2 regions of the Arthrobacter sp. MDT2-3 genome follow, and region 1 is predicted to be linked to the other one. Evidence: riboswitches for the same ligand, from Rfam matches in the RefSeq annotation. Region 1 holds a riboswitch; the other holds the start of a gene.
The links. Region 1 has a riboswitch for cyclic di-AMP ahead of AC5RUQ_RS01285 (NlpC/P60 family protein). Riboswitches for the same ligand answer to the same signal wherever they lie in the genome.

Region 1 (4,189 bases):
CCTACGGGGAGCTTGCCGCCCGCGTGGACGACGCCGCCACCCGCCTGGGAACAGCACGGCGCCTGGTGGTGCTGGCAGCGCAGAACGACCTGGACTCGCTGGTGGCGTACCTCGCCGCGCTGTCGGCTGGCCATGTCCTGTTGCTGGCCCCGGCCGACAAGCCCGAAGCCCTCGCGTCCCTCATGGACGCTTACGACCCGGACGTACTGCTGCGCTCCGGCGACGGGCACGGGGTGCCCGTGCTCGAGGAGCGGCGCGCCGGCTCCCGGCATGAGCTGCATCCTGAACTGGCCCTGCTGCTCAGCACCTCGGGTTCCACGGGCTCGCCGAAACTGGTGCGGCTTTCGCATACCAACCTCACAGCCAACGCCGAAGCCATCGCCGAGTACCTGGGCATTGGGCCGGACGACAAGGCCGCCACCACGCTGCCCCTGCATTACTGCTACGGCCTGTCCGTTGTTAACAGTCACCTGGTCCGCGGGGCAGGGCTGGTCCTCACGGACCTCTCAGTGGTGGATCCCTGCTTTTGGGATCTCTTCCGGGAACGGCAGGCCACCTCCTTCGCGGCGGTTCCCTACACCTTCGACCTCCTGGAGCGGGTGGGCTTCGCCGATGCGGACCTGCCCAACCTGCGCTACGTCACCCAGGCCGGCGGACGGCTGGCACCGGAGAAGGTGCGCGCCTGGGCGGAAACCGGGCAGCGCCGCGGCTGGGACCTCTTCGTGATGTATGGAGCAACGGAAGCCACCGCCCGGATGGCCTATCTGCCACCTGACCTGGCCGCCGACCATGCTGAAACCATCGGCGTCCCCGTACCGGGCGGATCCTTCCGCATTGAACCGGTGGAGGACCTGGCAGACGGGGAACTGGTCTACAGCGGCCCCAACGTCATGCTCGGTTACGCCGACCACCCCGGGGACCTGGCACTCGGCCGGGAAGTCCGCGAACTGCGCACCGGAGACCTCGCCCGCCGGCACCCGAACGGCCTGTACGAGGTGGTGGGACGGCGCAGCCGGTTCGTGAAAATTGTCGGCCTGCGCGTGGACCTCGGCCAGGTGGAGCGGATCTTCGCCGACATGGGAATCACCGCAGCCGCCGCCGGCACCGACGACCGCCTTGTGGTCGCCGTCGAAGGCGGGCACGACGGCGGTTTGCTCGCCAAGACCCTGGCCGGCACGCTGGGGCTGCCGCGCACCGCCGTCGTGATCCATGCCGTGGAAGCCCTCCCGCGCCTGACCACCGGCAAGGTGGACTACCCGGCCGTCCTGGGACTTGCCGCTCCAGCGCCCGCTGCTGCGGGTGCCGTCGGTACCGCCCGCGCCGCAACCGCCAAGCCGGCACCGGAGGGCCCAACCCCCGCCGGCAACCCCGACGACATCCGAAGCATTTTCGCCGAGGCCCTGGAATGCCCCGTTGTGGGAAACGACGACACGTTCGTCTCCCTTGACGGCGACTCGCTGTCCTACGTGGCGGTCTCGGTTCAGCTGGAACGTGTCCTGGGACAGCTTCCTTCCGACTGGCACCTTTTGCCGGTGCGGGAATTGGAGCGCCGCCGGAAGCCCAGGCGGCGGAGCCCCTTTTCCTTCCTGGAAACCTCGATTGTGCTCCGGGCCGTCGCCATCGTGTGCATTGTGGCCACGCACGTGGAGCTGATCATGTTCCAGACCGCCCACCTGCTCTTCGTGGTGGCCGGCTACAACTTCGCACGCTTCCAGTTGGCGGACCAGCGGCTCCCGCGGCTGCGCCGCCAGCTCCGCGGTGTGGCCCGGATAGTTGTGCCCTCCACCGCTTTTATCGCCGTGGCCTACGTGCTCACGGACCGCTACAGCGTTGCCAACATCTTCCTGTTGAACGCCATAGTTGGGCCCGAGCAAGTAACCACGCAGTGGCATTTCTGGTTTGTGGAACTGCTGGTGTACATCCTGTTGGCCGTGGCAGCGCTTATGGCCGTGCCCTGGGTTGACCGGGTGGAGCGCCGTGCGCCGTTCGCTTTCGCCGTGGGGCTGGTGGCCATCGCGCTGCTCAGCCGGTACGACATCGTGGATCCTGGCCTTCCCAAGCCGCCGCCCGTGTTCTGGCTCTTCGCGCTCGGCTGGGCGCTCGCCCGGGCCCGCACACACTTCCACAGGATTACTGTCTCGGTCATCACCCTGATGACGCTGCCGGGGTTCTTCGGCAGCACCGTCCGCGATGTCACCGTCGCTGCAGGCATTCTGCTGCTGGTGTGGGTGCCAGCCCTGCCGGTGCCGGCCGTCCTGCGCCGGGTCATCGGCTGGCTGGCCGCGGCGTCCCTGTATATCTACCTCACCCACTGGCTGGTCTACCCGCTGCTGCTTCCCATCAACCCGGTCCTTGCGGTTGCCGGGTCCCTCGTGCTGGGGATGGGCTACTGGGCACTCTGCAGGTGGTTGCCCACTACGGCGGCCTTTAAATCAACGGGGCGATGCTTCACATCGTTGCTACGCCCCGTTGAACGGGAACGATTGACGTAAGTCCCAGCCCGAAGTGCGTTATGCAAATGTGACAAATGGGGCTGTTGTGACGTAGGGTCTGAAGCCGTGCCCGTTTCTCCGAATGCGGCACTCCTGAGCAGACTTGCCTAACTCTGCCGCTGCCCGGGATCCGTTCGCAAAATCGTCCGGCAGAGACGGGGAACCCAATAACGGCCTGCTTCCGGCAGGCCTTGGGGTGAAGCCGTGCCTGGTGCCTTTCGCGCATCACCACGGCCGGGTGTCTCCCATCCGAATCCGACAGCTAACCTCGCAGGCAGTGGGAGAGGCTCTTTCATGCCCAATGGCAAAGCTCACGGCCGCCGCCGCGCGGTCCCCGTCCAGACCAGCCCCCTGGCGGTCCTGTCCAAATCCTTCGCCGGCCACGCCGGCGGTGTAGGCCGTCAGGCCGCCGTCATTGCAGCCGCTTCCGGCCTCGTCCTGACCAGCGGCATCGCCGCCCAGGCAGCAGACGCCCCAACCCAGCGCGAAGCCGAGCCGGCATCGAACCTGGAAGTCGCCAGCCAGGTACAAACCCCGCTCAGCGCAGACGCCACAGTGCAGATCTCCTTCGAGCGTCCCGCCGTCAAGACCACGCCTGCCCCCGTCGTCGAAGCACCCAAACCAGTCGTCGTCGAGGCCCCCAAAGCTGCCGCTCCTGCCGCTTCTGCCGCCGTCAAGACGCAGGCCGTTGCGCCGGCCAAGGCCCAGGTAACCGTCACGCCCGCCGCTCCCGCTCCCGCTCCGGCTCCTGCCCCGGCAGCGGGAGGCGTAAATGCCATTATGGTGTCCTCCGCTTACGCCCAGATCGGCATGATTCAGGACTGCACACGACTGGTCGAAAATGCCCTGAATGCTGCAGGGATTCCTGTCGGTGACCTTGGTCCGATGCAGTTCATGAACTACGGCACCGTCGTCACTGATCCCCAGCCCGGTGACATGGTTGTCCAGTCCGGCCACGTGGGCATCTACGTCGGCAACGGCCAGGTCCTCAGCTCCGGCCTGAACGGCAAGAACGAAACCGCCGTCCACCCCCTGACCTGGATGACCTCCAAGGGCGCCGTCACCTTCGTCCGCGCAGGCAAATAGAAACTACTGAAGGCCGGTGAGTCAATGCCTTGGGGGCATTAACTCACCGGCCTTCAGCATGCCCTCTGCACATTGGAGCACTGCCATTTCCGCCGGATCGCGTGGTTATGTTGCCCCATGCCTTCCCGACCTTCGGCCGCGGACTGAGTTCCGCCGCGTACGCGAAGCAACCAAGATGCCGCCTGCTGCTCCCGCAACTCGACTCAGCGCCTGGTCTCATACCTGGTCAGGACCACACCGTCGGGAAACTTCCGGGTCTCCACCAGGTTGAGGTTCACCCAGTTGTCCAAGGCTGTGAAGAACGGCGTGCCGCCGCCCACCAGGACCGGATGGGTGACCATCATGTATTCGTCGATCAGTCCGGCCCGCATGGCCGCCGCGGCGAGTGTGGCACCGCCGATGTCCATGAAGCCGCCGTCATCCGCTTTGAGCCGGGTGATCTCGGTGACCGCGTCGCCGGTGGCCAGGCGGGTGTTCCAGTCGACCGTGCTGGGCGTCGAGGAGAACACCATTTTCGGCATGGCCCGCCAGCGGCGGGCAAACTCGATGTGCGCCGGCGTGGCGCCGGGCTGCTGGTCGGCCGTCGGCCAGTGGGAGCTCATCGTCTCCCA
Region 2 (4,189 bases), 850 kb from region 1:
TGGCTCAAACCCGGCACCTGGCACTTGCGTACCCGCCTCATCCTCCTGGCCATGGCCCTGCTGATTGCCATCTGCGGTGCCGTGGGCGTTGCAAGCTACGCCTCCATGGATGCGTTCCTGACCCGCCAGCTGGACGAACAGCTAAGCCAAGCTGCAGAGCGGTCCAACAATCCGGGCCGCCCTCCCATGGGCGGCTCCAACGGAAGGGACCCCTTGGACGCCCGCGGCCAAAGCGTGGGAACCATGAACGCCCGCATCCTGAACGGCCAGGTGAACAGTGGTGGATTCCTCACCTCGGACACCACGCGTTCCGCCCTGTCCGCCGAGGACAAGCAGACGCTGCTGGCACTGGCGACAGATGCGGAGCCCGTGGACCGTACCCTCTCGAACGGTGGCTACCGCCTGCTGGCGGTGAAGACCACCTTTGGCGATGTCCTGGTCACGGGACTCCCCCTCGCTGCCAAAGAAAGCACGCTTGCCTCCCTCGTGTGGACCTTTGCGGTCGTTTCGCTTGGCGGGTTGCTTTTGATCGGATTAGTTGGCACGGTCCTGATCCGACGCACCATGAAACCTCTCGAGCAGCTGTCGGAGGTTGCCACCCGGGTATCGCAGCTGCCCCTGGACGCGGGCGAGGTGGCGCTCGCGGTGCGCGTACCGCCGTCGAACTCCAATCCCGGGACGGAAGTGGGCAGCGTCGGGCACGCGCTCAACCTCATGCTGGACAACGTGGCAAACGCGCTGCAGGCGCGCCAGAAGAGCGAAACGAAGGTGCGCCAGTTTGTGGCCGACGCCTCCCACGAGCTGCGCACTCCCCTGACCGCCATCCGCGGCTACACCGAATTGATGAGGATGACGGAGTCTTTCACCCCGGACGGCCAAAAGTCCCTGGCCCGTGTACAGAGCCAGTCGGAGCGGATGACTGCCTTAGTGGAAGACCTGCTGCTGCTTGCCCGGCTTGATGAGGGCCAGCCGTTGAAGCTCAGCGAGGTGGACCTTACGCAGCTGGTGGTCGAAAGCGTCAGCGATGAAAAGGTGATGGCACCGGGCCACAACTGGCGGCTGGAACTTCCGGATGAGCCCGTGGTGGTCACCGGTGACGCCTCCCAGCTGCGCCAGGTGCTGATGAACCTGCTTTCCAACGCGCGCAAACACACGCCTGCCGGCACCACTGTTGTTACCGGCGTGGGAAAGACCGCTGGAGGTGCCGCGTTGATAACGGTAACGGACGACGGCGCCGGCATCCCGGCCGAGTTTGTGGACCATGTTTTTTCGCGCTTCGCCCGCGCAGACGCGGCGCGGAAGGGCGCGGAAGATGGGGCGGGCACTGCAGCAGCCGAAGGCACCAGCGGCCTGGGGTTGTCCATCGTGGAATCTATTGTGGAAGCCCACGGAGGAAGGGTAACGGTGACATCACAACCGGGGCGCACACAGTTCGCCTTACAGCTCCCCTCGAGGTGGCGCTAGCAGCAAGGCGACGCGCCGCCGTCGTGATCTCTGTTACCAAAATGTGACTTACGCGCTGCACTCCTGTACCGTCGATTGGGTGCAGTTCGTGTTCGAGCCGCATATCCGGATGACGCCAAGCTCTGCCACTTCCCGGATTCCCTTTGAACAAAGGCAGAGGCGGGGGACCCACCGTCCCGGGCACTGATTGCCCTTGGGGTTAAGCCAGCACGTGATCTTTCCGTGCGGCCGGATGCCCTCATCCGAACCCGACAGCTAACTCCGCAGGTGTGAGAGGCGATCCATCATGTTCAAAATCCTGGTAAAACCACGTCCGAAAACCCGGCCTGCACCGCTCGCCGGACCGGAAGCCGGCAAAATCCCTTCCTTCGGCAAGCGCGCGGCCGTGGTGGCCGCATCCTGCGCACTCCTCGTCGGAGTGGGAGCTGCGGGACAGGCTACGGAAACCAGCATCCGCGTAGCGGCCACCGAGACGCAGGCCGCCCAGGCGCAGTCGAACCTCAGCATCGAGAAGAGCGAGATTACCTCAAATCCCGCGCCTGAGCCCGCCGTTCCGGAGATAGCTGTAGCCCCGCAGGCGGCCGAGCCCGCCCCTGCGCCGGCTCCCGAGCCTGCACCGGCACCCGCTCCCGAGCCCGCTCCGGCACCCGCTCCCGAGGCGGCTCCAGTACCTGAGCCTGCTCCGGCCCCGGCGCCCGAGCCTGCGCCCGCCGTCGCGGTCAACGATCCCGCCGGCGCCCAGGCTTACGCCGCCAGCCAGCTGGCGAACTACGGCTGGGCTCCTGACCAGATGCAGTGCCTGGTAACCCTATGGGACAAGGAATCGGACTGGACCACCACGGCCACCAACCCGAGCAGCGGCGCCTACGGCATCGTCCAGTCCCTGCCGGCTGAGAAGATGGCCAGCGCCGGTGCGGACTACCTCACCAACTACCGCACGCAGATCAACTGGGGCCTGAACTACATCCAGGAGCGTTACCAGTCCCCGTGCGGTGCCCTGAACTTCCACCTGTCGAATAACTGGTACTAGACAGTACGGGCACACCCGCTCTGCAACACGGGCGGCGTACTAATCAGCCCCGCACGTCTGGATCCCGCAGCTTCTGGGTCCCACACCTTTGAAGGACCGGGCCGACGTGGAACTGGACACGCAACCCCGGATTGTTGAGGTCCCTGAGGATCTTGCCGCTGCAATGGCTGCGGAGCCGGCGGCGCAGGAGTTCTACGCGACCCTGGGCTACAGCGCCCAGCGGCGGTACGTGGAGCCGCTGGGCGAAGCCAAAACTCCCGAGACCAGGTCGCGACGCATTGCCAGGTGGCGGACCTCAAAGCCGGAAAGAAATGACCGTCCGGCCCTCCTTGTCCTTGTCCACTCGGGCGGCGACGGCACCGTAATCAGGAATATGCAGGACCCCCGCCGGAAGCGGCCCGGTGTTCGGCCCCACGGCTACGGTTGGGATACCGGCGGCCACCCCGGCCGCAATGCCGGCGGGAGCGTCTTCAAACACCACGGCGTCGGAGGGATCCACGCCGAGACCGGCAGCGGCCTTCAGGTATCCCTCGGGATCCGGTTTGCCCCGGGTCACCAGTTCGGCCGTCACGACGGTGGCCGGCATGGCCAGCCCCGCTGCCCCCATCCGGATGTCAGCAAGGACCCGGTCAGCTGATGTCACCAGCGCGACGGCGTCCGCCGGCAGGGTGCTCAGCAGCCGGGCGGCTCCGGGCAGCGGCAGGATGCCCTCGGTCCGGAGGCGTTCCATGGCGCCCAGTTCCGCTGTCAGCGCCAGCACATCCGCCCCGGGCGGCGCGAAACGCCGGACGGTATCGCCGGCTTGGACGCCGTGCGACGTCCGGAGTATTTCCTCGATGTCCAGCCCGTAGCGCGCCGCGAATTCACCCCAGACCTGTTCCACCACTGCCGTGGAATCCACCAGGGTGCCGTCCATGTCGAAGAGGACGGCGCGGCAGGTCAGGGTCCGGACAGCAGCCGGTGTGGAGGCGTTCACGGTCCCCATTGTGCCTTAGGCGCTGCGCTCGGGGGATCACCGCTGCGCCTCCACTATCCCGTTGCCGCTTACGGTATGTCAGGCGCCGCGGCCGGGGATGTATTGGACCGCCCACCTGTTGCCGTCGGGATCGGCGAAGTACACAAAGTGGCCCCAATCCTGCACGTCCACGTCACTGACGTCCACTCCGTTGCTCTTGAGCTGCTGGTGCGCGGCATTAATGTCGCTGACCACCAGTTGAAGGTTGGAGCCGGTGCCGGGAGGCGCCTCCGTAAGCCCGTCGCCAATACAGATTGAGCAGGCGGAGCCGGGAGGCGTCAGCTGGACAAAGCGGATGGAGTCCGTGGGCCGCTCATCAAAGTCGGCATTAAAGCCCACCTTGTTGACGTAGAAGTCCTTGGCGCGGTCCACGTCGGACACAGGGACGTACACAAGTTCGAGTTTCCAGTCCATCCGCACAGGCTAACGGCGGGAGGCGGAATGAAAAAGGCTTGAGGACTACCCTGCGATGCCGTAAAGGCGATCGCCCGCATCCCCCAGCCCTGGAACGATGTACGACTTCTCGTTGAGCTTTTCGTCGATGGAGGCCAGGACTATGGTCACGTTGGCATCGGAGAGTTCCTCCTCCAGCTTGGCCAAACCTTCCGGGGCGGCCAGGAGGCAGATGCAGGTCACGTCCGAAGCGCCGCGCTTGAAGAGGAACTTGATGGCCTCGCGGA

Region 2: linked by a shared signal. The riboswitch ahead of AC5RUQ_RS05295 (aggregation-promoting factor C-terminal-like domain-containing protein) and the one ahead of AC5RUQ_RS01285 (NlpC/P60 family protein) in region 1 are both predicted to bind cyclic di-AMP.

What each region holds. Positions count from the first base shown of each region.
Region 1 is NZ_JBNHFS010000001.1:271,621-275,809, forward strand. Features, by position in the region: gene AC5RUQ_RS01280 (AMP-binding protein) at 1-2,492, shown strand, start outside; cyclic di-AMP (ydaO/yuaA leader) riboswitch at 2,592-2,783, shown strand; gene AC5RUQ_RS01285 (NlpC/P60 family protein) at 2,787-3,578, shown strand; gene AC5RUQ_RS01290 (dihydrofolate reductase family protein) at 3,782-4,189, opposite strand, start outside.
Region 2 is NZ_JBNHFS010000001.1:1,120,040-1,124,228, reverse strand. Features, by position in the region: gene AC5RUQ_RS05300 (HAMP domain-containing sensor histidine kinase) at 1-1,464, shown strand, start outside; cyclic di-AMP (ydaO/yuaA leader) riboswitch at 1,585-1,745, shown strand; gene AC5RUQ_RS05295 (aggregation-promoting factor C-terminal-like domain-containing protein) at 1,751-2,494, shown strand; partial or broken gene AC5RUQ_RS05290 (hypothetical protein) at 2,658-2,720, shown strand; gene AC5RUQ_RS05285 (HAD-IA family hydrolase) at 2,790-3,479, opposite strand; gene AC5RUQ_RS05280 (VOC family protein) at 3,549-3,923, opposite strand; gene upp (uracil phosphoribosyltransferase) at 3,969-4,189, opposite strand, start outside.